Regions from separate parts of the Ruegeria sp. BHSA118 genome, predicted to be linked through region 1. Evidence: riboswitches for the same ligand, from Rfam matches in the RefSeq annotation. Region 1 holds a riboswitch; each other region holds the start of a gene.
The links. A riboswitch is a leader RNA that binds a small molecule or an ion and turns the genes downstream of it on or off. The one in region 1 is predicted to bind cobalamin.
Positions count from the first base shown of each region.

Region 2: it holds a riboswitch for cobalamin, as region 1 does, so the genes downstream of both, AC2FNN_RS12380 (DUF4198 domain-containing protein) here and AC2FNN_RS12215 (DUF1636 family protein) in region 1, are expected to answer to the same signal.
Region 3: it holds a riboswitch for cobalamin, as region 1 does, so the genes downstream of both, AC2FNN_RS04325 (DUF1636 family protein) here and AC2FNN_RS12215 (DUF1636 family protein) in region 1, are expected to answer to the same signal.
Region 4: it holds a riboswitch for cobalamin, as region 1 does, so the genes downstream of both, AC2FNN_RS20200 (hypothetical protein) here and AC2FNN_RS12215 (DUF1636 family protein) in region 1, are expected to answer to the same signal.

Region 1 covers NZ_JBXWSM010000035.1:29,601-37,301, reverse strand. Annotated here, with positions in the region: gene AC2FNN_RS12225 (carbohydrate kinase family protein) at 1-752, shown strand, start outside; gene AC2FNN_RS12220 (D-lyxose/D-mannose family sugar isomerase) at 769-1,434, shown strand; cobalamin riboswitch at 1,534-1,730, shown strand; gene AC2FNN_RS12215 (DUF1636 family protein) at 1,829-2,185, shown strand; gene AC2FNN_RS12210 (ABC transporter ATP-binding protein) at 2,182-2,955, shown strand; gene AC2FNN_RS12205 (ABC transporter substrate-binding protein) at 2,972-3,922, shown strand; gene AC2FNN_RS12200 (FecCD family ABC transporter permease) at 3,924-4,934, shown strand; gene AC2FNN_RS12195 (inositol monophosphatase family protein) at 4,958-5,737, opposite strand; gene AC2FNN_RS12190 (GcvT family protein) at 6,004-7,701, opposite strand, start outside.
Region 2 covers NZ_JBXWSM010000036.1:18,011-25,711, reverse strand. Annotated here, with positions in the region: gene AC2FNN_RS12410 (hypothetical protein) at 1-164, shown strand, start outside; gene AC2FNN_RS12405 (hypothetical protein) at 241-453, shown strand; gene AC2FNN_RS12400 (energy-coupling factor ABC transporter ATP-binding protein) at 558-1,208, opposite strand; gene cbiQ (cobalt ECF transporter T component CbiQ) at 1,205-1,984, opposite strand; gene AC2FNN_RS12390 (NikL family nickel/cobalt ECF transporter subunit) at 1,984-2,559, opposite strand; gene cbiM (cobalt transporter CbiM) at 2,556-3,167, opposite strand; gene AC2FNN_RS12380 (DUF4198 domain-containing protein) at 3,174-3,959, opposite strand; cobalamin riboswitch at 4,091-4,289, opposite strand; gene AC2FNN_RS12375 (ROK family transcriptional regulator) at 4,414-5,538, opposite strand; gene AC2FNN_RS12370 (sugar ABC transporter substrate-binding protein) at 5,791-6,810, shown strand; gene AC2FNN_RS12365 (ABC transporter permease) at 6,919-7,701, shown strand, end outside.
Region 3 covers NZ_JBXWSM010000008.1:26,272-33,972, forward strand. Annotated here, with positions in the region: gene cobN (cobaltochelatase subunit CobN) at 1-2,282, opposite strand, end outside; gene cobW (cobalamin biosynthesis protein CobW) at 2,286-3,341, opposite strand; gene AC2FNN_RS04325 (DUF1636 family protein) at 3,343-3,714, opposite strand; cobalamin riboswitch at 3,807-4,013, opposite strand; gene AC2FNN_RS04330 (SLC13 family permease) at 4,241-6,097, opposite strand; tRNA gene AC2FNN_RS04335 (tRNA-Cys) at 6,725-6,798, opposite strand; gene AC2FNN_RS04340 (protein-L-isoaspartate O-methyltransferase family protein) at 7,024-7,677, shown strand.
Region 4 covers NZ_JBXWSM010000101.1:3,736-11,436, forward strand. Annotated here, with positions in the region: gene AC2FNN_RS20165 (ribonuclease T2 family protein) at 1-166, shown strand, start outside; gene AC2FNN_RS20170 (hypothetical protein) at 163-651, opposite strand; gene AC2FNN_RS20175 (class I SAM-dependent methyltransferase) at 822-1,670, shown strand; gene recR (recombination mediator RecR) at 1,730-2,323, opposite strand; gene AC2FNN_RS20185 (YbaB/EbfC family nucleoid-associated protein) at 2,385-2,738, opposite strand; gene AC2FNN_RS20190 (DNA polymerase III subunit gamma/tau) at 3,181-4,944, opposite strand; gene AC2FNN_RS20195 (protein-tyrosine phosphatase family protein) at 5,116-5,628, shown strand; gene AC2FNN_RS20200 (hypothetical protein) at 5,620-6,027, opposite strand; cobalamin riboswitch at 6,119-6,340, opposite strand; gene AC2FNN_RS20205 (alpha/beta hydrolase family protein) at 6,474-7,331, shown strand; partial or broken gene AC2FNN_RS20210 (ribosome small subunit-dependent GTPase A) at 7,371-7,701, opposite strand, start outside.

The DNA of each region.
Region 1 (7,701 bases):
AGCAACTGATCGATGCGCTGAAAGCGAGCCATGTGGACACAACACATGTGATCATCTCGGACCGTCCCACCACGCTTGCCTTTGTGCAGCTTTCGGATGGGCACGCGACTTACAGCTTTGTTGATGAAAACACCGCGGGCCGGATGTTGCTGCCCGAAGACATGCCCGATCAGCTTCCTGCTGTCTCGGCCCTGTATCTCGGCGGAATCAGCCTTGCGTGTGAACCTTGCGCAGATGCATATGCCGCCCTTCTGGACCGCCACGGTTCCGACCGGGCGGTGATGCTGGACCCGAATATCCGCCCGGATTTCATCAAGGATCAAACCCGGTTTCGAACGCGTTTGAACCGCATGATCTCGCGTGCGGATATCGTCAAGGTTTCAGACGAGGACCTGGACTGGATCATTCCGGGTGCTGAATCCGAAGCCGCGAAAGCGTCCGTGCTGTTGCAGGCGGGTCCTTCCATTGTCATCGTCACGCGTGGCAGCGACGGGGCGCACGGTTACCTGGCGGATGGTTCCGAAGTCTCGGTTCCTGTGAAGCCCGTTGAAGTGGTCGATACGATCGGCGCAGGTGACACGTTCAACGCCGGTGTCCTGACCGAGCTCAGCCGCGCAGGGCATCTGACCAAGTCAGGTCTGCGCGGATTGACGGTTGAAAGCCTGCAAGCAGCCATGGAACTGGGCGCTGAAGTGGCGGCTGTGACCGTTTCCCGAGCTGGGGCGGAACCCCCCTGGGCGTACGAACTTTGATCTGCGGGATGGCATGATGAAACGATCCGAAATCAACCGTATCAAGACCCGGGCACAGGCGTTCATTCAGTCCTTCGGTACCGTGTTGCCACCCTTTGCGGATTGGTCGCCCGAGAAAATGCGCAGCCCACTGGCCGAAACGATCCGCAGCCGCGGGCTGGGATGGGACATTACCGATTACGCCCAGGGCCGTTTCGATGAACTTGGACTGTTTCTGTTCACTCTGCGCAATGGTGAGGCGAAGGATCTGAAATCCGGGCGCGGGATGCTCTATGCGGAAAAACTGTTGATCTCGAAAGAAAATCAGCTTTCTCCGATGCACCGGCATATCATCAAGGCAGAAGACATCATCAACCGGGGCGGCGGCGATCTCGTTCTGGAAATCCATGCGTCGGATCCAAACGGTGGCGTCGACCGCGACAACCCGGTGACCATCCCAAGCGATGCCTGCCCTGTAACCTTGCAACCCGGAGAGCACTTGCGGCTTAAGCCGGGGCAAAGCGTAACTCTGATGCCCGGCATCTGGCACGCTTTCTGGGCCGAGCACGGCGATTGCCTTATTGGCGAGGTATCGACCGTGAATGACGACCGTACGGACAATGTGTTTGAAAGGCCAATCCCACGGTTTTCAAAGGTCGAGGAAGATACCGAGCCGGATTTTCTTCTTGTATCAGACTATTGACACCGTTCGGTCCGGGCTGGCGCAGCAGGGTCGCTGGCTCAACCGTTGCAATTCCGTCCGCCATCCTTTCGCCTGCCGCTTGACAAGCCTGGCATAGCCGGACTAGCTGAGCAGGATGGTTCCGTAAGGGATGAAAATGGGAACACGGTGCGGCGCTGGAATGTGCCAAGTCCGTGACTGCCCCCGCAACTGTAAGCGGTGAGCGACGCCACTTCACCACTGACCCGTAAGGGTTGGGAAGGTCGGCCAAGCAACGACCCGCAAGTCAGGAGACCTGCCATCGCACTATGAACCAACCTGAGGCGGGGCGTCTCGGAAGGAGGCTTGATGGCGCGTTTGCGTAATATCCGGGTATGTGCCCTCTGTCTGCATCTGGCAAACGACGGAGACGGCAATGACCTGCTATTCTGATCACTACGTTCTGATCTGTTCAACATGTCAGGGGACGATGTCTGCCGAAGCCGCGCAAGACGCGCTGGATGCCCGGTTGCCTGATGGTTTTGAAACCCGAATGGTGGCCTGCATGGCAGGTTGTGAACGGGCCATGACCGTCGGATTTCAGGCCCCGGGCAAAGCGCAATACCTGTTTGGCGATATCACGACATCCCGCGACCTGTCTGCCCTGGTCGAATTCGCGATCCAGTTCGGCGACAGTGACGATGACTGGACCAGCGCCTCGGACCGCCCCCCTGCCCTTTTCGCAAAGACCTTATCGCGAATTCCCGCGTTGCCATCCGGGGGGTCATCATGAGTTTTCTGATTGCAGAGAATTTGGAATATTACGCGCTCAATGGCGACATCCTGTTGCAGGACGTGTCCTTTCGTCTGGAAGAAGGATCAATTCTGGCAATCGCCGGGCCGAACGGCGCCGGCAAGACCACTCTGCTGAAACTGCTGTGCGGGATTGAACGGATTGCGTTGGGCGATGTTTGGATAGAAGGACAAAGCCTTCGGACCCTGTCCGCTCGCCAACGCGCCCGCTCCATTGCTGTGGTCGGGCAGCAGGAAATGCCCGACGGGCGGATGCGCCTGCAAGACTACGTTGCTCTGGGGCAAATCCCGATTCAGGGCGAACGTTCGGTGGCTCAGCACAAAGCTGATCTTGAACGGGTGCTGACGACGACCGAACTGTCGCATTTTGCCAACAAAACGATGGGTCAACTGTCCGGCGGAGAACGTCAGCGCGCACATATCGCGCGCGCGCTGGCCCAGAACCCGTCCTTGCTGTTTCTGGACGAGCCAACCAACCATCTGGACCCCGATGCCAAGGGGCACATGCTGTCTCTGGTCGCTGATCTGGGGGTAACGGTCGTCATGATCGTCCATGATTTGGTCATGATCCCGGAATTCGCCACCCATGTGGCGTTGATGAAAGCCACGCGTCTGACGGGGTTCGGGCCTGTTGGCGAAGTTCTGACCCCAGACCGGGTACGTGAGACATTCGGCGTGGATTATCTGTGCTTTCAGCACGAAGGCCGCATGATCCCCGCACTGGACATCCGAAAACGGAAACTGTCATAATAACAGGAGCTTACATATGATGCAGAAACTCTGGCCGGTGGTTGTTTTCGCTGGCTTGACAGGTGGCGCGGCAGCGGAAGCCGTCACCGTGGACAATTGCGGCGAACCGCTGGTTTTTGACTCGGCACCGGAACGTCTGGTCGTGCATGATATGAACATGGCGGATATGGCCTTTGCGCTCGGCCTTCAGGACAAGATCGTGGGTCTTACCGGGATTACGGGCTGGTATAAAACCAGCCCTGACTTTGATGCTCAGCGCGGCGACATCCCAGAGCTTGCCCCCAAATACCCGACGATTGAAAACCTTGTGGCCGTCGAGCCCGATCTGTTTTTTGCCGGTTGGTACTATGGCATGAAACCCGGCGGAGATGTCACGCCCGACACGCTGGAACCCTTTGATATCAAAACCATGATCCTGACCGAAAGCTGCGTGCATCTGGACAAGGATCGCCCCGAGGCCAGTATGAACCTGTTGTTTGATGACGTTCTGCGCCTGGGCAGGGTCATGCAAGTCGAAGACAAGGCCGAGGCGCTGGTTGCCGGCTGGAAGGACAAGTTGTCCGCCATTCAAGCAAAAACAGCCGATCTGGAAAAGCCCCGCGTATTCCTGTTGGACGGACCGGCCGATGCTCCGTTTACCGCCGGCAAGTTCGCCATTCCCGATGCAATGATCGCAGCCGCGGGTGGTGAGAACGTGACGCATGATCTGGATACCAGCTGGGGCCGCACGTCATGGGAAGCTGTGGCAGCGGCTAACCCGGAGTTTCTGGTGTTGCTCGATTATCAGTCCGGCAACGGCGCAGAGGACACTTTCCAGTTCCTCAAGGATCACCCGGTGATGTCACAAACGGACGCGGTAAAGAACGAGCGGTGGATTGGCCTGCGTTACGAAGAACTGACGCCCGGTCCGGCAAATATCGAGGCGATCGAGAAGATGGCGAAGGCGATGCATCCGGAGACCAACTGATATGGTCCAATTGGGCCGTTTGATAGTGCTGGGGGCGGTTGTTCTGACCGCCCTTTTGCTGTTGTCGATCGTCTATGGGACCACCCCAATCCCCGTGCGCGAAGTTTTTACGGCCATCGGTCTCGGAACCGGTCTGATGGAAGGAGACATGTCGCCCTTGCACCGGATCGTCTTCGACCTTCGCCTGCCCCGCGCCCTGTTTGCCGCCGTGATTGGTGCGGGACTGGGCGTCGTTGGTGTCGTTCTGCAAACAACGACGCGAAACGATCTGGCCGATCCGTTTCTGTTCGGTCTGTCCTCGGGTGCTGCTGCCGGCGCCGTTCTGGTGATCACCGTCACAGGGGATGTCCTGGGAATCTGGACGTTGCCTTTGGCGGCGTTTTGCGGTGGTCTGATCGCCTCCGGCATAGTTCTGGCGCTGGTTCAGGGCTTGCGCACGAGCGCACCCGAAAAACTGATCCTGGCTGGCCTGGCGGTGTCCTTTCTGTTTTCCGCGATCACCAACTACCTGATTTTCTCTGGCGACAATCGCGCTGCTCATTCGGTGATATTCTGGATGCTTGGCGGTCTGGGACTGGCAAGATGGGAAACGTTCCCCCTTGTCCTGATCGGATTGGGCCTGATCCTGAGCTATTCACTTTACCGCAGCCGGTGGCTTGACGCGCTGCTGACCGGGGATTTCACAGCCTCGTCACTGGGTATTCCCGTTCAAGGTCTGCGCTTCAGCATGTTCTTCGTTGCCGCGTTGGCGACGGCCAGCTTCGTTTCCGTTGCTGGTGTCATCGGCTTTGTCGGGCTGATGGTGCCTCATATTGCACGCGGTATCGCCGGAACTCTGCACCGAAACCTGCTGATCGTCTCGGCGATCGTGGGTGCGATACTACTGACACTGTCCGATATCCTGTCACGCCTACTTCTGGCTCCGCAGGAATTGCCCGTCGGAATCGTCACAACGTCAATAGGATCACTTTTTGTCTTTTTGTATTTGTTCAAATCTGATCGCGGGAATTAGTTTCCGAAGGTTGGGCAACACTGTCATTTCTCAGCATTGATGAGGTCAAGCAGTTCAGCATGCAGTTCAGGGGTTGCGGCGGAAACGACCGCGCCATCTGAATCGAGGGTCAACGCATGCCCCTGCCAATCGGTCATCACTCCGCCAGCAGCCGTGACCAGAGGTGAGAGCGCCAGATAGTCATAAGGTTGCAGATCGTAATCCACCACAGCATCGACATGCCCCGAAGCAAGCAAGGCATGGGGATAACAATCATAGGCAAATCGGCGCGTCTGCCCTGCATTCATCAGCCGGCTGAACAGGTCAGGATGATCGCGATAAATCTTATCGCCTTCATTCACATACAAAACCGATTGATCCAGACGCGTGGTGCGCGACACCTTTATCGGTCGCCCGTTCAGGCTGGCGCCGTCACCAATCACACCCAAATAGGACTCATGCAAGGCCGGCATTCCGACCAGCCCCAACCGAGGGCGCCCATCCACAAGGTGCGCCAAAAGGAACCCGAACAAAGGATGGCCGGACAAAAACGAACGGGTTCCGTCAATCGGGTCAATCACCCACATATGACGCCCGTCGCCTGCTTCTTGCCCGTGCTCTTCGCCAAAAATGCCGTGCCCGGGAAAATGCTGGTTCAGGTAGGTGCGTACTTCTGCCTCAACTGCCTTGTCGGCCTGCGTCACCGGGCTTTCATCCTGTTTGAATTCAATGCCCAATGATCCCCGAAAAAACCGCATCGCGGACTCCGAGGCAATATCAGCAATCTTCATCGCGTGCTCAGTCAACGCATCTGGGGTTACCATTTCCGGTCCTTTCGGCTGAAGTCATCCAGTCTCCGACGGATGAAAGGTTGTTGGCCCTGAAAGCTGAATGAGAAGTCATGCAGTTCAGTATTCAGATGGGCATGAGGTGTGACAATACTGAAACTTTATCAATGGCTTATGGATCGAAATTCGTCAGATTCGACGAACATTCGGACACTCGGGGCGGATTTGCCCTGTTTGCATGCTTTCCCCATGTATTCCGATCGCTGTGCGTGTGTCGGTTGATCAGCTCTTGCACCCTCGGGTCAGGTTTTCACCCGGCTCATCTGAGGGTCGTAAAGCGGTTGCAGCGTCACTTCGCACGGAACCCTCTGAGTGGCGACATCCAATTCATATGTCCCTGACGTGACGTATTTCGCGTCGACACCCGTGGCGTTTCGGATGTAACCGTAGCCGATCGACTTTCCGACGGTGTAACCATAGCCGCCCGAGGTCAGCCATCCGACCCTTTCGCCATTCCGATAGATCGTTTCACGCCCCAGAAGAACGACGTCGGCGTCAACCGTGAAACATGCCAGCATCTTCTTTACACCGCCGGTTTTTTGCGCCTCAGATGCGGCGCGTCCTTTGAAATCAATATTTTTCCGGAGTTTCACGGCCCAGCCCAAGCCGCTTTCGAACGGCGTGTGATCCGGCCCGATATCCGAGCCCCAGGCGCGATAGCCTTTTTCAAGACGCAGCGATTCAATCGCCCTGTAGCCCGCATTGATCAAACCATGCGGGCGCCCTGCCTCCATCAAGGCGTCATACACGGTCTGTGCATATTCTACCGGCAGGTGCAGTTCCCAGCCCAGTTCACCCACATAAGTCACGCGCAGCGCCTTGACCGGGCACCCCGCAATGCCGATGGTGCGGATCGTGCCAAACCTGAACCCGCTGTTCGAGACGTCATCGCGCGTCACCGCCGCCAGAATCTCACGCGCTTTTGGTCCCATCAATGACAGAACCGCATTCGATGAGGTGATATCGAACAGCTGGCAATTCATGCCCTCGGGAATGCTGCGGTTGATCCAGTCGAAGTCATGAGTGGCATAGCCGGTGCCGGTGACGATATAGAATTCATCATGAGCCACGCGCCCAACGGTCAGATCACACTCGATCCCGCCCTTGTCGTTCAGCATTTGGGTATAGACAAGCGCGCCAACCGGCTTGTCCACATCATTGGCGCAGATCCAGTTCATCGCTGCCAAAGCATCGGGGCCCTTGAGAGCGAATTTGGCGAAAGATGTCTGATCGAACACCACAGCCGCTTCACGTGCCGCTTTATGTTCGCGCCCTACGGCATCGAACCAGTTCTGGCGGCCAAAGCTGTATTCATCCTTGGGCACCTCGCCCTTTGACACGTCCGCGTACCAGTTGGGGCGTTCCCAGCCCAGTTTCTCGCCAAAACACGCTCCCTGCTTTTTCAGCGTGTCATAAAGCGGCGATTTTCGGCAGGGGCGGCCCGAGTCATGTTCCTCATGCGGCCAACCCATTGTGTAGTGCTTGCCATATGCCTCGACAGTACGGGTGCGAACCCAGTCGGTGTCGAAATGCGGGCGGCCAAAGCGGCGGATATCGGCAGACCACAAATCGAAGGGCGGCTCACCCTTGTGCACCCATTCCGCCAGCGCCATGCCCGCGCCACCGCCAGCCGCGATGCCAAAGGCATTAAAGCCTGCGCCGACGAAGAAGTTCCTCAACTCGGGCGCTTCGCCGATGATGAAATTGCCATCGGGCGTGAAACTTTCTGGCCCGTTGGTCAGGGTTTTCACCCCTGCGTTTTCCAACGCGGGTACACGACCCAACGCAAGCTCCATAAGCTGTTCGAAATGATCGAAGTTGCTGTCGAGAAGGGTATAGTGGAAACCTTGCGGAATACCCTTGGTCGCCCAGGGGATCGGGTTCGGCTCGTAGCCGCCCATGACCAGCCCGCCTACTTCTTCCTTGTAATAGGTCAGCCG
Region 2 (7,701 bases), on a different contig from region 1:
CCGGAACCTGGGCAGAATGGCGCAATATCACCGGGCTTGTGCCGGGCGTCACACGGTTTGCGGATGAGCTGCATCTGCTTTATTCCGCCGAAATGCTCGTTACCTCGCCGGTCTTCAATCAACTGGACAATGTCTGGACAGGAAGCGAGTTCGCCACGCCATAGCACGGCTGTACGAAGCGCATGAAAGTGATTTGGCAATGCGCCCTTCATGGGGTTCAATGCATTCAGGAGGTCGGCCATGCGCAACCCCGAGCGTTTCGAAAAATTCTATTTCGCCAAAGTCGGCATGGGCGAAGCCTGTGGCTGTGCCGAGCGGATAATCGACGTGTTCGAATTCAACCGCAAAGGCGGTGCGCAATCCAAGCAACCTGTGAAACAGGTCAGACGCAGACGCGGATCCTTTCGGGCATGGGCGGTCAAATATGGGCTGATGAGCCGCAGGCGCACATAGCCAAGGCCTGACGACGCACTGGGCTTGCTGTCGGATTCATGGCCAGGCTCAGGCGGTGTGATTGCATTTCTGAAACCACCATGTCCGGTTGCCACGAGAACAGGTCAGACCGGCACCAGCTTCCCGTCGCGAAGATCCAGTTCATCGGGCGCCAGTTCCAAGCGGAACGCCGGCGAATGGCTGACAAGCAGAATCGCCTGTGGCAACGCGCGCAGGATTTCCAGCAGGCGCGCTTCGTTTTTCGTATCCAGCGCATTCGTCGGTTCGTCCAGCAACAGCACTTCGGGATCCATCGCCAGAACCGTCGCCAGTGTCACCAGCCGTTTTTCACCGCCTGACAACTTGTGTGTGATGCGGTTCTTCAGGTGTATCAGGTCCAGATCGCCCAGAACTTTGTCGACAATGCCAAGTGCTTCGTCACGGGTCCTGCCCAGATTGAGCGGCCCAAAGGCGATGTCTTCGGCGACGGTCGGGCAGAACAGCTGATCGTCCGCATCCTGAAATACAAGCCCCACCCGGCGGCGCACTTCGTGGAAATCGGCCTCTTCCACGCGTTTCTGACCAAAAACGGTGACGGTGCCAGAACTCGGGCGCTGCAACCCAAGCGTGATGCGCAGGAGCGTCGATTTTCCCGCACCGTTCGGACCCGTCAGAGACAGGCGCTGCCCGGCATTCAGGCTCAGGCTGGCCCCGTCCAGAACGGGTGGCTGGCCGGGGTAGGAAAAACAGATGTCTTCTAGCGCGATCAGTGTCATGCGAATTCCAGAATGATCAGACCCAGGCAGAGACCGCTGAAACCAGCCGCAAACACAATGTCCGCGCGGGTCAGGGCAAATTCCTGAAGCAACGGCATACGCCCGGAAAACCCCCGGCACTTCATCGCGGCCAGGATGCGTTCCGATCTTTCGATCGCGCGCACAAGCATCATGCCCACAAGGTAGCCAAAGCTGCGATATGTGTGCCAGTTTGTTGCTGGCCGAAAACCGCGCACCTTCATGGCCGCGCGCAAGCGCAGGTATTCTTCCCGCAACACCTCGATATACCGGATCGTGAACATCAGCAGGTAAACCAACTTTTCCGGGCACCGCAGACGATGCAAGGCGTGACCCAGAGTGACTGGCTCCATCGTGCCGACCAAAACCATCAGGGACAGGATCACGGCATTGGCGGTCAAAGCAATCTCGACCGCTTTCCAGAAACCCTGCCAGCTTGCGGGGAATCCCCAAAGCGTGAACATCGGGGCTCCGGGCATGGAAAAGGGCAGCAGGACCAGCATGAACAGGATGAACCCATCCATCATGGCCATTCGCTTCAACGTCTTTCGCCACGGCAGACGGGAAACTATCAGAAGCGAAAGCGACACTGTCAGCGCCACGCAAAGCGCGCCGAGGGATGACAGCGCCACGGTCACGACAGCAAAAGCAACCGCCATGACGATACGCATCCGGGGATCCAGCTGGCTGATCAGACCGTCCGGCCCGTCACCGGCTTCGGCCAGTGTTTTTTCTTGGTGCCCCAGAACGTGTGCCATCAGGACGCCAGCTTGCGGCGGGCCGCCATGTAAAAGCCCAGACCGAACAGACCAACGATGTAGCCGAGCCCGCCAAGGATGGTTTGCAGGTCATTCTGTTCGCGATAGGCCGCAATCTCGCGCCTGAGCGGGCGCAATTCATCACGCACGGCTTTAGCGATAACCTGCTGTTCTTCGACGCTGAGAGAAGCCGCCGAACCGCTGGCCGGTGTCAAAGCAGCCGAAGACGAGTTTCCGGTTTCTGCCACGGCAACACCCAGAACCCGCGCGACATCTTCGGCAGACATCGTGACTTCGGCCACATGCCCGGCGCCAAGGTCGGCAAAGAAGGTGTGCGCCACGGCCGAGGTCGGCGTGTAGACAAAGAAACCGTCCGCATCCGTGACCGATCGACCCAGCTCGGCCCCGTCCGGGCCGGTGACAATGACCTCGGTCCCGCTTGCCATATCACCGTTGGAAAAGCCGATCTCGCCCTCGATCACGTCTCCCGACTCGAAAACGCCGGCTATGACCTTGTGCGCCAGGGCAGGCACGGGCGCACAGCACACAGCCAGTATGACAACCAGATGCTTCATGTGGTTGCTCCTCTGAAAAACAACTCGGGCTTGACCTTGCGCGCCAACAAGACGGCGAACCCGGTCAAAATCGCCTCGATGGCCATGACTGGAATATGGGCGAAGAAAACAAGCTTGGCAGCGGGCAGGAACTCATCCCCCGACAGCGCCAGGGAAATCGCGACCATGCCGGTTGTCGCCGCAATTGCAAATGCGCCGCCGACACCACCCCAAATCGCACCATGCAAAGGTGTCCCGCGCGCGATCAGACGACCGAACAGCATTCCGGCCACCACCGCGGGCAGGGCGATATTGACGGTGTTGATCCCCAGCACCGTCAACCCGCCAAAGCCGAAAAAGACCGCCTGTAACAAAAGCCCGACGAACAAAGCCGGGAATGCGGCCCAACCAAGCAGCAGCCCGGCCATGCCGTTGAGGATCAAATGGACCGACGACGGACCAATGGGTACGTGGATCAACGATGCTACGAAGAAACTGGCTGACAGCACACCGGCAGTGGGGATGCGATCAAGATCCAGAGACCTGAGACCCATGGCGATCCCACCCGCGGCCGCTATGGCGCCGCCAACAACAACCGGGTTGGAAAGGGCTCCGTCGACGATGTGCATTCGGGGTTACTCCAGATCCCAGGCGCGAATCCAGATCACCGCATCCTGGCTGAGTTCTTTGCCCTCATGTTCGGTTGCGGGGCCGGAACCAAGTGCTGCGAAACCCCAGTAGCCGGCTTTTGGAACGCCGAACGAAAAATACCCGTTGTCGTCAGATATGGCGACCACCGCACCACCCGGCATAGGGGACACTTTCGGTGCAGAAGCGGCCGCGCTGTCCATGTCGGGTTCGGCGGCCATGTATTCGATCTCGATCTCGGCCCCCGCAACCGGCTGACCATCAGCCAGCACACGGCCCGTGAAGGTTGAACCCGCGATGATGTTGGTCGGCTTGTTCAGCGGGACAATCTCGGTCGGCAGACCCACGGGATTCATCCAGTCGGTCGGTAATTCGTTGCGGTTCAGGAAGGCTTTGGTGAGCTGTTGGATATAGATGTCTTCGGATTCTTCATAGTAAGGCTGAGGAACCGTCACCAGCACATAGTCACCCGACCGTTTGACCGGGACACTGCCTTTGAACGCCGCGCCCTCGTTTTGCCCGCCGGTGAACCGGATAGGTTCCAGCGTATCCAGCAAATCGGTCTTTTCACCGTTGTGGATCACATAGAATTCCTGCGGCTTTTCCAGATCCATGACATGGCCGTTTTCGAACGGATGCCAGAAAATCAGCTTGACCGGCACGTCACCCGGTTTCTCGATCATGGTGTCGGTGGTGTATTCCAAAAGGAAATGCGCATTTGCCATGGCAGGAAGTGCCATCACGGCAGCGGCTGCACTGAGCAGCGTTTTCATGAACAGTCGTCCTTGTCCCGTCGCGCCAATCCCGGCGCGAAATTCGTTTTGACCACAGGACATTCGACGCCAAATTACCCTTTCAGGCATCCTGGTCCGACGCACATCCCGTCGCCGATTAGGAGTGCCCGTTAGAGGGCACATGTCCGGCAGGTATCCTGACTTGCGGGTCAAAGCGTTGGACTGGCCTTCCCGGGCAAACCCCAGTGGCGTTTCAGCCCTGCTCGCCGCTTACAGTTGCGGGTGCAGTTGCGGAATTGGGCCTGAGCCCGCACCGCATTCCCTATTGATTCCAGAGCAAGCCCCGGAACCGGACATGCCGAGCGGCTTGCCAGACAACTCAGCCTTCGGTCAACGAAAATGTGCCGTGGCCGTCGAAAAAAAGCTGAATTCGGCAGTTCGGGCGGGTAAATCGACTTCGTGAAAAATCCAAGGCAGCAGGATGATTTCATGCCTAAGCTTCTGAAAGATACCTTTCCGACAACGGCAGGCTTGCCGCACCCAGTGAGCGTGCTTCCGGGCCCACGGTCCCTTCCAGCACCACGGGGCGCTCAAGACCGGTCAGGTTCAGCTTGGACAGTTTGTCTTCGACCATTTCAACCAAACTCGCCTTGATTTCCTGCGGCATCCAGCCGTCAATCTTCACGCATTCGAAATCTATCAGGCTACAGGATGAGACAATCGCATGGGCAATCCCGCTTGCCGTCCGTTTCAACCAGTTTTCCAGTTGAACTTTTGGCACATCCCAACGCCGGGTCGATTCCCAGATGGAATGCGACGTTACTCCTGCTGTGGTGATTGCACGCTCGAGAACATACAAGCTGGCCACGTCGATAAGCGGTCTGACACCGCCCGCACCATCCGGCACAGGCAGGGGGCCGATTGCCCCCGAGTTTCCACGCCCCGAAAAGATCGCACCATTGAGAACCACACCGCCGCCAATGAAAAACCCGATATAGAAGTACAAGAAATCCCTTGGCCCATCGGCCGGACCGAACACCAATTCCGCCCCACAAGCCGCCGTGGCGTCATTTTGCAGAAAAACCGGCATATCGAGGCGACGAGCCAGGTCGGCCTTCAGGTCTGATACGCGCCACGGGTCCATTTCTTCCTGAGGAACCTGAAGGGTCTGGGCCCAGTCCCACAGGTAGAACGGCATGGCAATTCCAAGACCCGCAATCCTGCCTTTGGCCTCGGACGACATGGATGACATCATTTTCCCCAGACTCTGTATGGAAAACTCCAGAGTGGCTTTCGGCGTTGGATAGTCATAGGTTCGCCGCTCGCGTTGCCGCACATTTCCGACAAAGTCAGTCAAAACCAGCTCGGTACTGCGGCGCCCAACCTTGAGCCCAAAGAAAAACGCACCACCCGGGTTGAGGCGCATGGGAACGGAAGGTTGCCCGACTTTCCCGCGGACCGGCTCGCCGCGCAAAAGCAATCCGTCCTTCTCAAGCAGCCGCATGATGACGGAAACGGTTTGTGCCGACAGTCCGGTCATGCGCGCAATCTCGGACTTAGCAAGGGCCTGATGACGCCGGACAAGCGACAACACCAGCCGTTCGTTCCGGGCCCGCATCCCGCTTTGATTGGTTCCGCGCACCTCTGACCCGTGCAGGCCAATCGAATTTTTCCGAGATGAATTTTCCGGCACGACCACCCCTTTCCAGCTGAAGAATGAGAAAGGCCGCCCGCCCTGTCAATAATAAATAAGAGTGAATTATTTATTGACTCAAATTTCGAATCTTGTGATTGTTTCTTATGGGATCAGGGTTTTTGCCTGATCGCCCTCGTGCCCTGTACGGCACAGGAAAAACTGGGAGGATAATCGATGAAACTTGCAAGACTTGCGGGTGCTGCTGCGCTCGGGGTTACTGCCATGGCTGGCAGTGCAATGGCGGAAGGCGAAACCGTTTGTCTGATCACCAAGACAGACACCAACCCGTTCTTTGTCAAAATGAAGGAAGGTGCGACAGCGAAGGCGGAAGAGCTGGGAATGACGCTCAAAGCCTTTGCGGGCAAAGTTGACGGTGACCATGAAACGCAGGTGCAAGCCATCGAGACCTGCATTCTGGACGGCGCCAAAGGCATTCTGCTGACGGCATCGGACACTTCATCCATCGTTCCGGCCGTAAAGCAGGCGCGGGATGCAGGTGTTCTGGTTATCGCCCTGGACACGCCGCTGGAACCCATTGACTCGGCCGACGCGACGTTTGCCACGGACAATTTCCTGGCCGGGCTGCTGATTGGACAATGGGCTAAAGCCACACTGGGCGACGCGGCCAACGACGCCAAAATCGCGACACTGGATCTTGCCGTCAGCCAGCCGACAGTGGATGTGCTGCGCAATCAGGGGTTCCTGCAAGGCTTTGGTGTCGATCTGGCGGACCCGAACGTGATCGGCGATGAAGATGACCCACGTCTTGTCGGAAGTGATGTAACCGCCGGCAACGAAGAAGGTGGTCGCCGCGCGATGGAAAACCTTCTGGCCAAGGATTCTACGATCAACGTTGTTCACACCATCAACGAACCTGCGGCAGCAGGCGCCTACGAGGCGCTGAAAGCCATCGGGCGCGAAAATGACGTGCTCATCGTTTCCGTGGACGGAGGCTGCCCGGGTGTCCAAAACGTTGCCGACGGTGTTATCGGCGCGACGTCGCAGCAATACCCGCTGTTGATGGCATCGCTGGGAGTTGAGGCCGTCAAGAAATGGGCGGACGAAGGCGTGAAGCCTGAAAACACGCCTGGCAAGGATTTCTTCGACACCGGCGTGGCGCTTGTAACGGACAAGCCTGCCGAAGGCGTCGAATCGATCTCGGTCAAGGAAGGCATGGACCTCTGCTGGGGTTAACCTGACCGCCCGGAGGGCCGCAGAGGGCGGCCTTCCGCTTTTCAAACCACCCATTCGCCCGAAAACTTGCTAAAGTCGTCAGTAACCTGACGCTTTGGGGGAACCTTTATGTCCGATACTTCACGACGATCAGACGACTTCGAAGCCGCTGCAAAAGGCAGCCCAGAACAGATTGCCGAATTTGACGATCACCACCGCGGGATTGTCGGAACGGTTCAGCACTTTCTGCATGTGAACCCCTCTTTGGTGCCGCTGATCGTTCTTGTGGCCGCCATCGTCATTTTCGGGGCTTTGCTGGGCTCCAAGTTCTTCTCGCCATTTGCGCTGACTCTGATCCTGCAACAGGTTCAGATCGTCGGGATCGTGGCGGCAGCGCAAAGCCTTGTCATCCTGACCGCCGGTATCGATCTAAGCGTCGGGGCAATCATGGTGATGTCGTCGGTTGTCATGGGTCAGTTCACCTTCCGGTATGGTCTGCCGCCAACGGTCGCGATTGTTTGCGGCCTTTTCGTCGGCACAGCAATCGGTGCGGTGAACGGGTATCTGGTCAGCCGCGTCAAACTGCCGCCGTTCATCGTGACGCTTGGCATGTGGCAAATCGTTCTTGCGGCGAACTTCCTCTATTCCCAAAACGAAACCATCCGGTCGCAGGAGATCGAAGAAAACGCCGCGATTCTGCAACTTTTCGGGGCCAAGTTCAACGTGGGCGGGGCGGTATTCACCGTCGGCGTGATCTTCATGCTGGTGCTGATCCTCGGGCTTTCCTACGCCCTTCGTCACACCGCCTGGGGAAGGCATGTTTATGCCGTCGGGGATGACCCCGAAGCGGCAGAGCTGTCCGGTGTCAATGTGCATCGCACGCTGATGTCGGTTTACATGCTGTCCGGGCTG
Region 3 (7,701 bases), on a different contig from region 1:
AGATGGCGCCGCACGAGTTCCTCGGCCAGTTTCACACCCTGAGCATAGGCCGCACGGGTCGGAACCGACCGCGGATCGGTGGTGTAAAGGTTCCGCCCGGTGGGAAGAACATCTGACCGACCACGATATGGCGAACCGGACGGGCCAGCCTCGATCCGCTTGCCGGCCAGCGCATTGCTCAGGGCCTTGCGTTCGGCATGGGCGGATGGGGCTGGGTCGAAACTGCCGGTCACATCCGGGACACGTCCATAGATGTGCAGCCCGTCGCCAAACTGGCTTTCCTTGATGTCGCAGACAAAGCGGTCGATGCGGGTGATGGCCTCGGCGGTGCAAGTAGCCTGATCGAGGCCAAGATCGCTTTCCAAACCGATGGCCTGCGCCTCATCACGGATATCTTCCTGCAAGCGGTCGCGGCGTTTGGGGTCAAGCCCGTCGGCGTTGGAAAACTCATCCAGCAGCGATTCAAGCCGAACCATCCGATCCGGCGTGCCGCTGTCCTTCAACGGCGGTGGGATGTGGCCCAGCGTGACGGCTCCGATCCGGCGCTTGGCTTGCGCAGCCTCGCCCGGGTCGTTCACGATAAACGGGTAGATCACCGGCAGATCGCCGATCAGCGCCTCGGGCCAGCAATCGGCTGACAAGGCGACCGATTTTCCGGGCAACCATTCCAGCGTTCCATGCGCGCCGATATGGATCAGCGCATCCGCACCCAACCCTTTGCGCAACCACAAATAGAAGGCGACATAACCGTGGCGCGGGGTGCGCGAGAGGTCATGATAGACGTCCTCCCGCAGCTCGGGCGTGCCGCGTTCGGGTTGCAACGCGACCAGCGCCTTGCCGCGTCGCAGGGCGGTGAAATGGAAGGCCCCATCGGCACAGGCCGGATCGTCTTCGGCCGCGCCCCATACGGTGTGCAGATCAGCGCTCAGGGTCTCGGGCAATTCCGCAAGCGCATTCAGATAATCCCCGAGCGACCACGATATCCGTGCGTCCAGAAGAGTGTTGGCAATCGGCTCGCCAGCCGCGATGTCATAGCCTTCTTCGCCAAGATCGGACAGTATCGCCTCGGCCGAGCCCAGCGCGTCGAGGCCAACCGCATGGGCCATCTGCCAGTCTTTGCCGGGATAGGTGGACAGGACCAACACAGGAATCTGATCTGCCTTGGGTTTGTCGGTCAGTGCCAGCCATCCCGATACACGATCGATGATCGCTTCGATCCGGTCCGGTTCGGGCCGATGTGCAAAGCGCGCGTATTCCAGATGCGGATCGCGTTTGCCGGGTTCCTTGAAAGACGCGATACCTGCCGAGATCCGTCCATCCACCTCGGGCAGTACCACATGCATGGCAAGATCGGCCGGGGACAAACCGCGTTCCGCCTCGGCCCAGGCATTGCGGCGCGAGGTGGCGAGAGCGACCTGAAACACCGGGACGTTTGCGGCGTCCAGAGGCGACGTTCCTGACGCGCCTTTTCCCGAAAACGAGGTGGCGTTGACAATGGCCGACGGGTTCAGTGCAACAACCTGTTCCCGCAACCAGTCGGCGGCCACAGGTGCCTTGAGAGACGGGGCAAACAGACCCACCGCCTGGAATCCACGGGCGCGCAGGCTGCGGATCAGGGCGGCGATCGGGGCGGTGTCTGCCGAGGTCAGGTAAGCGCGGTAGAAGGTGACGAGGATTCGTTTGGCCTTGCCTTCGAACGCGGTTTCCACCGGGATTACGCCGCGATCCGGACACCACGCGCCACATTCGGGCAAGGTCTTGGCGCCCATCACCGGACCGGCATAAAGCCCCGCCGCCAAAGCCATCTGCGCCAGCGCCGCCTGTGCCGCGACCTCGCCGCCGGTATCGCACAGATGCGCTAACCGCCGCAGGGTCGAGACCGGCAGGGTGGAATAGTCATCCAGCCGCGTATCCTCGCGCCCGTCGGCGGGCAGAACCGCCAGCGCGATGCCCCTGGCTTGTGCCAGCGCCAGAACCTGCTGCAACCCATAAGGCCAGTAGGGCACCCCGCCGATCAGCCGGATCAGAATGCCCTTGGCGCCTTGAAGCGTCTGTTCGACATAGGTATCGACCGACAGCGGGTGTTTCAGCGCCGTCAAATTCGCCAGCCGCAGGGTTGGCGTTCGCCCATCCGGTCCGCCACCACGATGCCAGCCCGCCGCGAAAGCGCCAAGGTCGCTGTCCGAGAAGGACAGCACCACCAGATCCGCCGGGCTCTGGCCCAGATCGGTCGGGGTCTCAGTTTCCTCGAGCCCGTGGCTTTCGCGAAAGACGACGTGCATGGCTTACTCGGCAGCCTCACGCACACCCACGAGGATTTCGCGGATTTCCGCCTCTTTGATATCGTCATGCTCGGCGATCACCACCAGGCGCGAGCGGCGATCCTCGCCGGGTTCCCACGGGCGGTCATACTGGTGACGCACGCGCGCGCCCACCGCCTGAACCAGCAGGCGCATGGGCTTGCCCTGAACGGCGGCATAGCCTTTGACGCGCAGGATGTTCAGTTCATTGGCCAGACGTTCGATATTTGCGACCAGTTGGGCCGGATCGGTCTGCTCGGGCAGCTCGACGATGATGCTTTCGAAATCGTCATGCTCGTGATCGTGATGGCCGTCGTGATGCGAGGGCCGGGCGTCCATGTCATCCTCGGCGGCGGCCTCCAAACCCAATACGACGCGCACGTCCACGGCACCTTCGGCCACTTCGACGACGGGCAGGGGGCGTGGCGCCTCGGCGGCGATGATCGCGCGCGCCTTGGCCACGCCTTCGGGGCCTGCCAGGTCGGGCTTGGTCAGCAGGATGATGTCGGCGCAGGATATCTGATCCTCGAACACTTCGGACAGGGGCGTTTCGTGATCGATCGAGTCATCGGCCATGCGCTGGGCATCCACCGCTTCGACATTGGGCGCGAAGCGACCGGCGGCCACCGCCTCGGCATCGGCCAAGGCGATCACGCCGTCCACGGTGATCTTCGAGCGGATGTCGGGCCAGTCGAACGCCTTGAGCAGCGGTTTCGGCAGGGCCAGACCGCTGGTTTCGATCAGGATATGATCCGGGCGCGGCTCCAGCGCCATCAGGGCCTCGATGGTGGGAATGAAATCATCTGCCACGGTGCAGCAGATGCAGCCATTGGCCAGTTCCATGATGTTTTCCGCCGGGCAATCAGGAATGGCACAGGATTTCAGGATGTCGCCATCGACGCCCACATCGCCGAACTCGTTGACCACGACAGCAAGGCGCTTGCCCTGTGGGTTCTGCATCAGGTGACGCACCAAAGTGGTCTTGCCCGAGCCCAGAAAGCCGGTGATCACTGTGACGGGGAGTTTTTCGAGGTTCGACATGTCAGGCTCCAATCGGGGGAATGCGCGAGGCACAGTTCTTGCGAAAATGTTCAGGGCGTTCGCGCCATTTCACCAAGCCATCTTCAGTGGCCAGATACTTGGTCGCGCCGTCGACGATGACGTCGACATGATCTGTTTCGTTCAGGTTTTCATAGACGAAGGTCCAGCGGCCCGGTCCGCGCAACACGATTGAACAGCCTTGATCACAGTTTGACAGGCATTCAACGGCTTTCAGGGTGACACCGTCGGGCAGGTCCGCCTGTTCCAGAGCCTTGTGCAACAAAGCGCCCGGGCGTTGCGCGTCATCTTCGACAGGCAGGCCGCGACGGCAGGTGGTACAGACCAGCAACTCGACTGGTGCGGTCTCGGTCATGTCTCTCATCCCCCCAAATCCTCTTCGCGGGGGACGGGGTTTCATGCGGGCCACGGATGGTCATGGACCCGACACCGGAACACCCCGCCCGGTTTCAACTTCGGTTGTTGGCAGGTCTCCCGGCTTGCGGATGCCAGAGGCGGGCCTCTGTCGGATGTCCCGCCTTCCCGGCTTTCGGGCCAGTGGCATTGGGCATCCTCTCCGTTCACGGTCGCGGGGGCGGCTGCGTTTGGCGGCAAGACCGTTGACGCATTCCCTTTTCATCGGCTGTCACCGACACCAACGAAAGGGACATGCGGCACCGCTGGCCTGCTTGTCAAGCGAGTCGCGCGCAACAATGATGCAGAGGCATGGAAAGCGACCTGTGGGCGTCGATGGGCGGCATGTTGTGCCGGGGTCCAGCCTGAGATGAGCCCAGCGACCAGCGATGACTCAGCAAGGGTCGTTCATTGTGATGAACGGGTGCCTCGACTGAACCTGTCCCGATGATGGGAAAAGACCGCCGAACACCTCGGATCCTCGTGCGCTAATAGATGACGTTGATCATGAGCAGCGAGACGACCAGAAACAGCGCCGTCATTATTCCGCCGGAGCGGACGAAATCCATCACCTTGTATCCGGCCGGACCCATGATCAACGCGTTTACCTGATGGGTTGGGATGATGAAGCTGTTCGAGGTCGATATCGCGACCGTCAGGGCAAAGACGGCCGGGTTTCCACCCGCCGCCACCGCAATCGATACCGCCAGCGGCACCAGCAGAACCGTCGCCCCCACATTGGACATGACCAAAGAAAAGGCCGTCGCCAGAATGGCGATGCCGGTTTGCAGCGACCAGAGCGGCCAACCGTCCAGAATTATCATGATCTGCTGCGCGATCCACGCGGCCGTGCCTGTGTTCTGCACGGCTTGTCCCAAAGGTATGAGGCAAGCGAGCAGGAATACGGTGTTCCACCCGACCGCGCGGTACGCCTCGTCCACGCTGAGCACACGGGTCAGCATCATGCCCACCGCGCCGGTAAGAAGACAGAGTGAAAGCCGGACATCCGTGAACAGGATCAAAGACAGCGAAATGGCGAAGAATGCCAGGGCCCAGCCGACTTTTTGCGGCCTCAGCTCGTCCTGGGGAAAGTCCGTTGTCACAACGACGAAATCCGGATCTCGTTTGATCCGCATCAGGTTGTCCCACCTGGTATGTGCCACAAGCATGTCGCCCGCCTGAAACTTTTCGAGCCCGATCTGAGTGGATTCGTGATCCTCGGTCTCGACATGGCTCAGCGTCTCTTCGCCGCGGTGAATGGCAAGCAGCGACATCCCGTAGGTCTTGCGAAACAAAAGCTCGCGGGGGCATTTGCCGATCAGCTTGCTGTCGGGCGTGACGACCACCTCGGCCACGCCTGCATTGGTTGGGGCGAACTCTTCGACGAAAATGTCCAATTCCGGAAGAACGGTCAGCCCGTATTTCTCGGCGAATTTCTCGACCTCCCAGCGGCGGCCTACGATGGCCAGCCGGCACGGAGCCGCAATTTCCGCTGTCAAAACCTGAACCATCGAGGTTTTACCGCGATAGAAGGTGGAAATGATGTACAGGTGGTTTTCGTGGTTGATGTCGGCCAGAATCTCGCCGACCAATGGGCTGTCCTCGGGCACCACGACTTCGAACACGTCGGCTTTGAGGCCGTAGACCCTTTGCAGGTATTCCTGTGTCCCTTGTCCGGTACCCGTATTGTCGGGCCCTTCAGCCTCGGGCAAAACCCAGCGTCCTAACAGCAGAAAGTAACCAATTCCGGTCAGAATCAGAACCGCACCGATCGGCGTGACCGAGAACAGGCCGAAGGGCTCCATTTTCTGAGAGGCCGGCAGACTGTCATTTGCCGTCAGGATCAGATCGTTCAGCAGGATAAGAGGAGACGACCCCACCATCGTCATTGTGCCGCCCAAAATGGCGCAAAATCCCATCGGCATCAGCAAGCGCGACAGCGGTATACCTGACCGCGAAGAAATTCGGCTGACAACCGGCAGGAACAGAGCAGCGGCGCCGACATTTTGCATGAACGAGGATATGACGCCAACGGTGCCGGAAATGATTGGTACAACCCTGCCTTCGGATTTGCCGCCGTATTTGAGGATGACGGCAGCTACCTTGTTCATGATCCCCGTCTTGTCCAGACCCGCCCCGACGATCATGACTGCAATGATCGAGATAACGGCATTGGATGCGAAGCCGTCGAACAGAAGAGTAACATCCGCCAGATTTCCCAGCCCGGGCGCGTAGCTGAGCAAACCTATGAGAACCAGAACCAATATGGCGGAAAGGTCGATCCTTATGATCTCGGAAACGAACAAGAAAACGGTGAAAGCCAGAAGGGTGCAAACGACCCCCATCTCGAAGGTAAAGGCAACGTGTTCCACAATACGTCCAGAACTTTTTCTTTGTTAGATTCCTAGTTCATCCTTTCCGACTTGTCATGAAGTTTCGTTTTTTGGAGGTGTTGAGACATAATGTTGCTCAATGGTTGCGGTGTGAGCAATGCTTTCGAGAACCCCGTTTGACGAACACGTCAGAAAGAAGGATTGGCCAAATTGCATGAGGAAGCCAGCACGTTTCGTGCGGGCGCGATGCCGTTCCAACCAAGTCGAAGCAGCACAGGTAAAGGCAGGTCAATTCCAGCCACGAACAACAGACAATCCGACAGCTTTGTTTGCAGCACCATTCTGCCGCTGCCTGAACCGCGCAAAGGACCGGCTTGGCCGTCCCTGATCGCAAACTGCCCACTAGAATGGTCTTCACCTAACCGGGCCGGACCAATAGTTCAGGTCAACAATTCTGATCGTTCCGAGGTGAAGATGCCAAGGAAGCGCGTCGGGGTGTTGCCTGAACGCAAGCTGGCGGCATATGCACAGAATGCTCGCAGTCGGATTGAACAGAACAAGATCGCAACACGAAAAATCCAATAGTTGGTTGGATATTGGACCTCGAGGAGAAAAAATACCGTAAGTCATTGGAGGTATTGGAGGCGAGTACCGGAATCGAACCGGTGTACACGGATTTGCAATCCGCTGCGTCACCACTCCGCCAACTCGCCTTTTCAAGTAAAATCAAATACTTGTCGTGGTGTGCGTGGGGTTTTAGCAGCTTTCCCAAGGGGCGTCCAGAGGATTGCGCGCATTTTTGACGACGAGATTGAAATTTGATGAAGCCCGTAAACACAAACGCACAGGCGCAGGGGGGTTGCGTCAACAGGGCCGTTGCTGGGCGGTTCAGGATGTGGCAAAAGCCGGTAAACTTTGGGAATGACTCGAGAGATCCTATGACAGATTTCGCAGCCCGGCGCCGCACTATGGTTGATACGCAAATCCGACCTTCGGATGTTACAAAGTTCCCGATCATTGAGGCGATGCTGAACGTCCCGCGCGAAAACTTCGTACCTGACGCACAGCGTGAGGCCGCCTATGCCGACAGTGTGATCGATCTGGGCAACGGGCGCTGTATGCTCGAGCCGAGAACCCTCGCTAAAATGCTGGATGCGCTCAACATTTCGAATGACGAGATGATCCTCGATATCGCTCCGGCGACGGGGTATTCCACTGCGGTTGCCGCGCGTATGGCCCAGTTGGTTGTTGGTGTGGAAAGCGACGACTCGCTGGCGTCCGAGGCGCAAAGCCTGTTGGCTGAGGCCGATGTGGACAATGCCATTATCCACGTCGGTCCTTTGGACCAGGGTGCGGCTGAGCACGGTCCTTACGATGCGATCATGGTGCAGGGCGGTGTTGAACGGGTTCCCGACGCTCTGTTGGATCAGCTCAAGGAACATGGCCGGATCGCCTGCCTGTTTGTGGAAGGCAATCTTGGAACCGTGCGGATCGGTCGAAAGACCGGAGGCCGGGTCAGCTGGCGGGATGCCTTCAACGCCAGTGCACCGATACTAGAGAGCTTTTCGACGAAGTGTGCATTTTCGCTATAGTCCGCCGATAGATTTTGCTGGCGC
Region 4 (7,701 bases), on a different contig from region 1:
GGCCAACCCGGGGCTTGAGCGCGATATGATCACGGTCACCTGCAAACAGGGCTATATCGAAGAGGTCCGCCTGTGCCTGTCGCGCGACCTTGATCCGGTGCCCTGCGGCCGCGACGTGATCCGTGACTGCACCGCCAAGGACGCGCTTTTCGATCCGATTCGTTAAAGCTTTTTGTTCTGGCAGTCCCGCGCATAGTCCAACGCCTTGGCGGTGCCTTTCAGATCGATGGCCATCACCACCTCGCCTGCGGGATTGTAGACGGTCATCGTCTTGTTTTGGGCGATGGCGTTCACAAAGGTTCGGTCGGTAAAAAACACGGTTGCGCCCGGCACGTCGCGCTCGTTGAACCCGATGGCCGTGGCATCATAGCTTTTGCCGTCCAGATCAAAGCGGATCGGATAGCTCTCACCCTGTTTAATGTCGCCCCAGGCCTTGTTGTACACGGCGAAGTACCCGCGATTACCCAATGCGTCATAGCCCAGCCGCACGACCGAGAGGTCCTGATAGACCGTCTGGATCAGACACCCGTTCCCAAGCGTTGGGTCCATCATGATGTTCCAGCCTTCGACGAAGCCTTTGTCTACGAGTTCCTGCGACAGGGCGGCGGTTGCGGTGAAGGCGGCGAAGGTAAAGGCGAGAAGGCGGGTCAAGTTAAGCACTCCCAACTAAAAAATGCGGTTGGCTGTATCTAACTGTAACTCGGTTTCAGGCAAACAGTATTCTCTGAAACCTAGTCCAGATGCTTCAGCAGTTTCAAAGTACGACAGTATTGCGCGGCAACTATGCTACAGTGCTTGCGTTCAAGAATGTGAGAAACGCTATGACTGCCAACAAAGCGCAGGCGGATTACTGGAGTTCAGCTCCGGGGCTTCAGTGGATCAGGTTCGAAGAAGAACTGGACGCTGTTTTTGAAGCGGTGGACCAAGAACTCATCCGGCGAGCGGGTGATATCCATGATGCAGATGTGCTTGATGTCGGTTGCGGAACCGGCGCTACGAGCCGTGCTTTTGCGAAAAAGCTGCCCCCAAATGGAACACTGACGGCGTTGGATATTTCCAAGCCGCTGTTGGAGCACGCTCAAGAGAAAGCTGGAAAACTTCCTGTAAAACCAAAGTATTTTTTGATGGACGCGCAACAAGGTGCGATCCCAAGCGCGCCATTCGATCTTGTGATTTCGCGCTTTGGCGTCATGTTCTTTTCCGATCCGAACGCTGCGTTTGCCAATATACGAAAGCACATGCGGGCACAGGGGCGTTTGATTGCAGCGGCTTGGGCTCCAATGGCAATAAACCCTTGGTTCGATGCTCCATGCAAAGCGGCAGTTTCACGTTTGGGCCCACCTGATCATGCTGATCCCAACGCACCGGGACCTCTGGGTTTTCAGGATATCGGTTACGTTGTCGATGTGTTGAAAAAAGCAGGGTTCAAAAATGTGACAGGAGAGGTTTCGGCGATCACACTAAAACATCAAGGACCGCTCAAGAAAGTTGCTGACTTGGCTTCCAACATAGGACCCGCAGCGCGAATTCTAAAAAAGTATTGCGGAACGGATGCGGATGTTGCGGCAATACAAGAAGCAGTTATGAAAAAATTCAGGGTATTCGAGAAGCCGGAGGGCGTGGGTATTCCCGCAAAGTTAAACTTTTTTGAAGCAGTTAACCCTGGATAAGCTTACAAAAGACAGCCAGGAGACATACACGTACAGCTGGTGTATCGCTCTGCGTCAGGCTACAATTCCTTACGCGCCCTGAGCGCCGCCGTGATAGTTCCGTCATCCAGATAATCCAACTCGCCCCCAATTGGCACGCCTTGCGCCAGTGAGGTCAGGCGCACCTGACCTTCCAACTGGTCCGCGATGTAATGGGCGGTGGTCTGACCGTCGACGGTGGCGTTCAGCGCCAGGATGACTTCGGAAATCCCTTCGGCCACAACCCGGTCCTTGAGGCGGGGAATGCGCAACTCGTCCGGGCCAACGCCATCCAGCGCCGACAACGTACCGCCCAGAACGTGATAACGGCCTTTGAACACTCCGGCACGCTCCATCGCCCAGAGGTCGGCCACGTCTTCGACCACGCACAGCTCGCCGGTTGCGCGGGCCTCATCGTTGCAGATGTCACAGATGTCGGTGGTGCCCACATTGCCGCAGTTCAGGCATTCGCGGGCGGTCACGGCGACTTGCTGCATGGCATCAGACAGGGGCGTCAGCAGCAGGGCGCGTTTTCGGATCAGGTGCAGAACCGCGCGGCGGGCCGAGCGGGGGCCGAGGCCCGGCAGTTTGGCCATCAGGTCGATCAGATTGTCGATGTCGCTGTTCGAACTCATGGCCAATCCTGTCTTGCGCCGGAGGGAGCCTCCGGCGGGAGTATTTTAGAAAAGATGAAGCTCAGAACGGCAGCTTGATGTCTGCGGGCAAGCCCATGCTTTCGGTCAGCTTGGCCATTTCTGCCTGCGAACGTTCGGTTGCCTTGGTCTGCGCATCCTTGATGGCGGCCAGGATCAGGTCTTCGACCACTTCCTTGTCATCGCCGTTGAAGATGGACGGGTCGATATCCAGACCTTTGAGTTCACCCTTGGCTGTCGCCGTTGCCTTGACCAGGCCTGCACCAGATTCGCCGACAACCATCATGTTGTTCAGCTCTTCCTGCATCTCGGTCATCTTGGTTTGCAGGTCCTGCGCGGATTTCATCATCTTGGCCATGTCACCCAAACCGCCAAGCCCGCCTAGTCCTTTCAGCATAGTATTCTCCTGTGTCTCCGTTTGCGCTCTAGATACGGGCAGCAGCCACATGGCACAAGGGTTCTCCCGCCGGTCGGAGGCTCATCTGTTCCGACCGGCATGTTGATCAGCGCAGGCGTCAGCGGGAACGTGCTGCCCATCCGCGGCGCCATATTTGCCAGCAGGCCCGACAAGCGCAGATCGCCCTTGGCGCGCGTATGGACTGCAACCGAGACTGATTGAATGGGGCACAGAAAATCCGGGGCGGGGTTCGAATGGCCAGGGAGCACCCGGACCAGAATTATCACGGGCCACCTTCCGCTGGCCGATGTCGCAACAAACGATCTGAGACATGCAGGCAGAGGTGATATGCGCACAAGTCCGTGCCATACATCAAGGGAGGATGTGTTCGATCGAAACTTCGATCTGTTTCGTTTGAACCAGGGGGTGACGGGCGGCGGGGTCAGTCTTCCTCGAACGGGTCCCACTCGTCTTCCACCTCGGGAAGCGCTTCGGTCTCGACCTTGGCGGCGCGTTGTTCCGGCGTTTCGATCCTGGTGATTCTCGCCTTTGGGAATTGCGCCAGTACAGCCTGAACCAAAGGGTGTTGTTCGGCCTCGGATTTCAGTGTCAGCTCGGCCTCGTCCCTGACTTCTGCAATTGTGGGGGCTTCTCCGTCCGAGACGATCGAGACAGCCCACCGATTTCCTGTCCAGCGTTGCAAGGCAGTGCCCAGTCGTGGCGCCAGATCCGCCGGTGCCTGGGCGGCGGGTGTGAATTCGATTCGTCCGGGTTGATAGGAGACGAGGCGCACGCCGTTTTCTACCTCGACCAACAACTTCACGTCGCGATTGGTCCGGATCAGTTCCACCACGTGGTCGAAGGTCGGGTAACGGGCAAGGGCCGTCTGGGCATCCTGCGCCAGGGCTGCAACCGGTGCGCCACCGGAACCACGAGGGGACGGCGCATAGGCAGGTGGATGGGCCGCGCCAGCCGGCGCCGGACCGGCGCCCGGTCGGGATATCGAAACGCCGCCATTGGGCCCGCTCGGCGGCGGTGGCGGGGTATCTTGCAACCGTTTGATCAGCTCTTCGGGGCTGGGCAAATCCGCCACATGGGTCAGGCGAATAACGGCCATTTCAGCGGCCATCATGGCGTTGGGAGCAGCCGAGACTTCCTCGAGCGCCTTCAGCAGCATTTGCCACATCCGGGTGAGAACCCGCATTGGCAGAGCCTCGGCCATGTGTTGGCCCCGGGTCCGTTCGTCCGGAGAAACCGTCGGATCCTGCGCCGCGTCAGGCGTGATCTTCACGACGGACACCCAATGCGTGATCTCGGCCAGATCGCGCAGCACCGCCAGCGGGTCCGCGCCTTCGGCATATTGGCCGCTCAACTCGGTAAGTGCTCCGGCGGCATCGCCGCGCAGGATCATATCCATAAGGTCCAGAACCCGGCCACGGTCTGCCAGTCCAAGCATTGCACGGACCTGATCGGCGGTCGTCTCGCCAGCCCCGTGCGAAATCGCCTGATCCAGCAACGAGGTCGCATCCCGGGCCGATCCTTCCGCTGCTCGGGTGATCAGCGCCAGCGCGTCTTCGGCGATCTGGGCGTTTTCCGCCTCGGCGACCTTGCGCAGCAGGCCAATCATGTCTTCGGGTTCGATCCGGCGCAGGTCGAAGCGCTGGCAGCGGGACAGCACAGTGACAGGCACTTTGCGGATTTCCGTGGTTGCGAAGATGAACTTCACATGCGCGGGCGGTTCTTCCAGCGTCTTGAGCAGCGCGTTGAACGCGCTGGTCGAGAGCATATGAACCTCGTCGATGATATAAATCTTGTAACGCGCGCTGGCGGCGCGATAGCGGACACTGTCAATGATCTCGCGGATATCATTGACGCCCGTACGGCTTGCGGCGTCCATCTCCATCACGTCGACGTGGCGGCCTTCCATGATGGCCACACAATGTTCGCACTGACCGCAGGGTTCGGTTGTGGGGCCACCGGTTCCGTCGGGTCCGATGCAGTTCATGCCCTTGGCGATGATCCTTGCGGTCGTGGTTTTGCCGGTGCCGCGAATGCCGGTCATGATGAAGGCCTGCGCGATCCGGTCGGCCGCGAACGCGTTTTTCAGGGTGCGCACCATGGCATCCTGACCCACCAGATCGGCAAAGGTTTCCGGGCGATATTTGCGGGCGAGAACCTGATAGGCGGGGCGGGAGCTGTCTGTCATGTCTTCTCGTTGGGATTCGGTGCTTGGGCACAGCGTAGTGGCCACCGCTGCCCGCGTCCACAGCGTGGCGCGATGATTTTTGATTTAGAAACGAGTCGCTTTCGCACTAAACTGCATCAGCGGATTTAATGACTCATTTTTGTAAAGAGTTCTTTGGGGAGGACAGGATTCATGTCGCAGTTGGTTATCTACGCCCTGCAAGTCGGTGGCGGAACGCTGGCACTGACCTCGATGCCCGGACGCGGCGGAGATTATTCCATCGATTTGGATACGATCGCAGCCTGGCAGCCGGGGCTTGTTGTTTCGATGACGACGGACGTCGAAATGCTTCAGGACGGGGCGCAGGAATTTGGCAGCGATATTCAAAGCCGCGCCAGCCGATGGGTTCACCTGCCGATCGAAGATTTCGGCGCGCCGACAAAGGCGATTGATGACGCGTGGCCGTCCGTCAGCGCCGCGGCCCGACACGCGCTGTCAGGAGGAGGCCGCGTATTGGTGCACTGCCGTGGGGGATGTGGCAGGTCAGGTATGGTTGTCCTGCGGCTGATGGTTGAATGCGGTGAGCGCGCGGACACAGCGCTGCAACGATTGCGGGCGGTGCGTCCCTGCGCCGTCGAAACGGATGCGCAACTGGCCTGGGCCTCGCAGCGTGCCCAGGCACCGGTCAGTCTGGACTCAGATTGAAATCTGCGCGGGCGGGCAAACAGGTTTTCGAGGCCGGATCGTGGAAACTTCGATCATCGCGCAAGGTGGGGTTTTCACGACGCCCGATGGCATCGCACTGATCGTGTTTCCGAAGATCAGGTCGGCGTAGCCGTTCAGCGGCTCAATTGCGGCTTCGGGCTGCGTCCCGCAAAAGACACGAATACTGTCTGATTGCGCGCGGAAAACTGCGTGACATCCTTCGGTGCAATGTGACAGCTCACTGCTGCCATCAATCTCGAAATCGTCACTTGTGGCCGAGGTCGCCTGGGCCATGGCTTCGGATATCGAGCGCGCCAGCCGCGCCAAAGCGGGGCAGGTTTTACCCGTCCGCTGACATACTGTTGCACTGAATTCATGTGTTTTTGTCTTCCAGATCATCCTGCGCCCTCCGCGCTTGGTGGACAGGATATTGGGGGCAGGTGGGACAGCGTGATGCCGTCAGGACCTGCCCGGACACCCCGCCCGAGTTTCGGTTTCGTTTCCGATGGCAGGTCTCCTGACTTGCGGGTCATGGCTTTGCCGACCTTCCCAGCCTTCAGGGCCAGTGGCGTTTCGGCATCGCTTACCGCTTACAGTTGCGGGGGCAGTCGCGGAATTGGTTGTTGCCTGCATGACCAGACATTACCGCACCGTGTTCCCTTTTCATCCCGACCCCTTGTGGAGGCCGGAAACCATCACACAACCGCTAGCGTTTGAGCGCGCATCGAGTCAAGCCGATCTTTTGACCGGACGCTTGGTCATGCTGGATACGATGTCGGTTCGTGCATAGTGTCGAGGGTGTTGAGGTTCGGAAACCGGATTTACCAAGCGCAAAGCCAGAGATCATGTTGGACACAGAGCAAACGGTATTGACCGAGGAGTTTCGCTTTCCGTCCGGGCAGAAAACACTGTCTGCCCGGTTGTACAGCCCGCAGACTTCGCCAGAAATCGTCGTCGTGCTGAACAGTGCAACGGGTGTGCCGCGCGATTATTACCGTCATTTCGCACGATGGCTTGCTGCCGAGCAGGGTATGGCCTGCCTGACCTATGACTATCGCGATTACGGGCATTCCTTGACCGGCCGTCTGAAAGATTCGCGTGCGACCATGGCGGATTGGGCCTTGATCGACATGCCCGCGGCACGGGCGGAAATGCGCAGACGGTTTCCCGATTCGCAGCATTGGACCATCGGCCATTCGATCGGCGCGATGCTGGGACCTGTGCAGCCGGATATCGATCGGATTGACCGGATGATCTGTGTGTGTTCGGGGCTGGTAACCCTGGGCGACCACCCGTGGCCCTATCGTGGTTTGGCAGGGTTGTTCTGGTATGGTTATGCCCCGCTTTTAGCCCGAGCCCTTGGCTACCTTCCCGGAAAGGCGATCGGGTTTGGCTCGGATCTGCCGGCATCGGTCTATTGGCAGTGGCGCAAATGGTGTACGGCGCCTTTGAATTATGTGCTTGAAATCGGGCATGAGTTACCTGCGGCGCAGTGGAAGGATTCTGGAACGCCCGTGGATTTGTTCACCTTCGTGGACGACCAGATGGTGCCGCCGGAAGCGGTTTGGCGGCTTGCGGATCTTTACGGCCCCGATGCCAACCGCCACCTGCTGAGCCCCGCCGATTTCGAGTTGCCTGAGGTTGGTCATATCGGAGCATTTGCCCGTCGCAATGCAGCGGTTTGGCCGCGACTGATCGCGTGATCAGACGCGGCGCAGGACGGGCCGGGCACCGACCAGCCATCACCGGTTGCAAAGTTTCTTTTCCTTCATGACGCCACGGACCATCTTGCCGAACGCTTTGTCCCGCGCCCGGGACTGCGCGACGGTTTCAGAGTTGCGCTGATCTTCGCGCCGCAGCTTGCGCCACCGGTCCAATCGAGCCGGATCAAGCGTGCCGTGGCTGATTGCCTTTTGCACGGCACATCCGGGCTCGGAGTTGTGCTGGCAATCCGGAAAACGGCAGTCCCGGCTCAACTCGGCAAGGTCCGAGAAAACGTCGTCGATCCCGTCCTGAGCGTCCAGCAGGCGCAATGCACGCATTCCGGGTGTATCGATCAACCAGCCGCCGTTG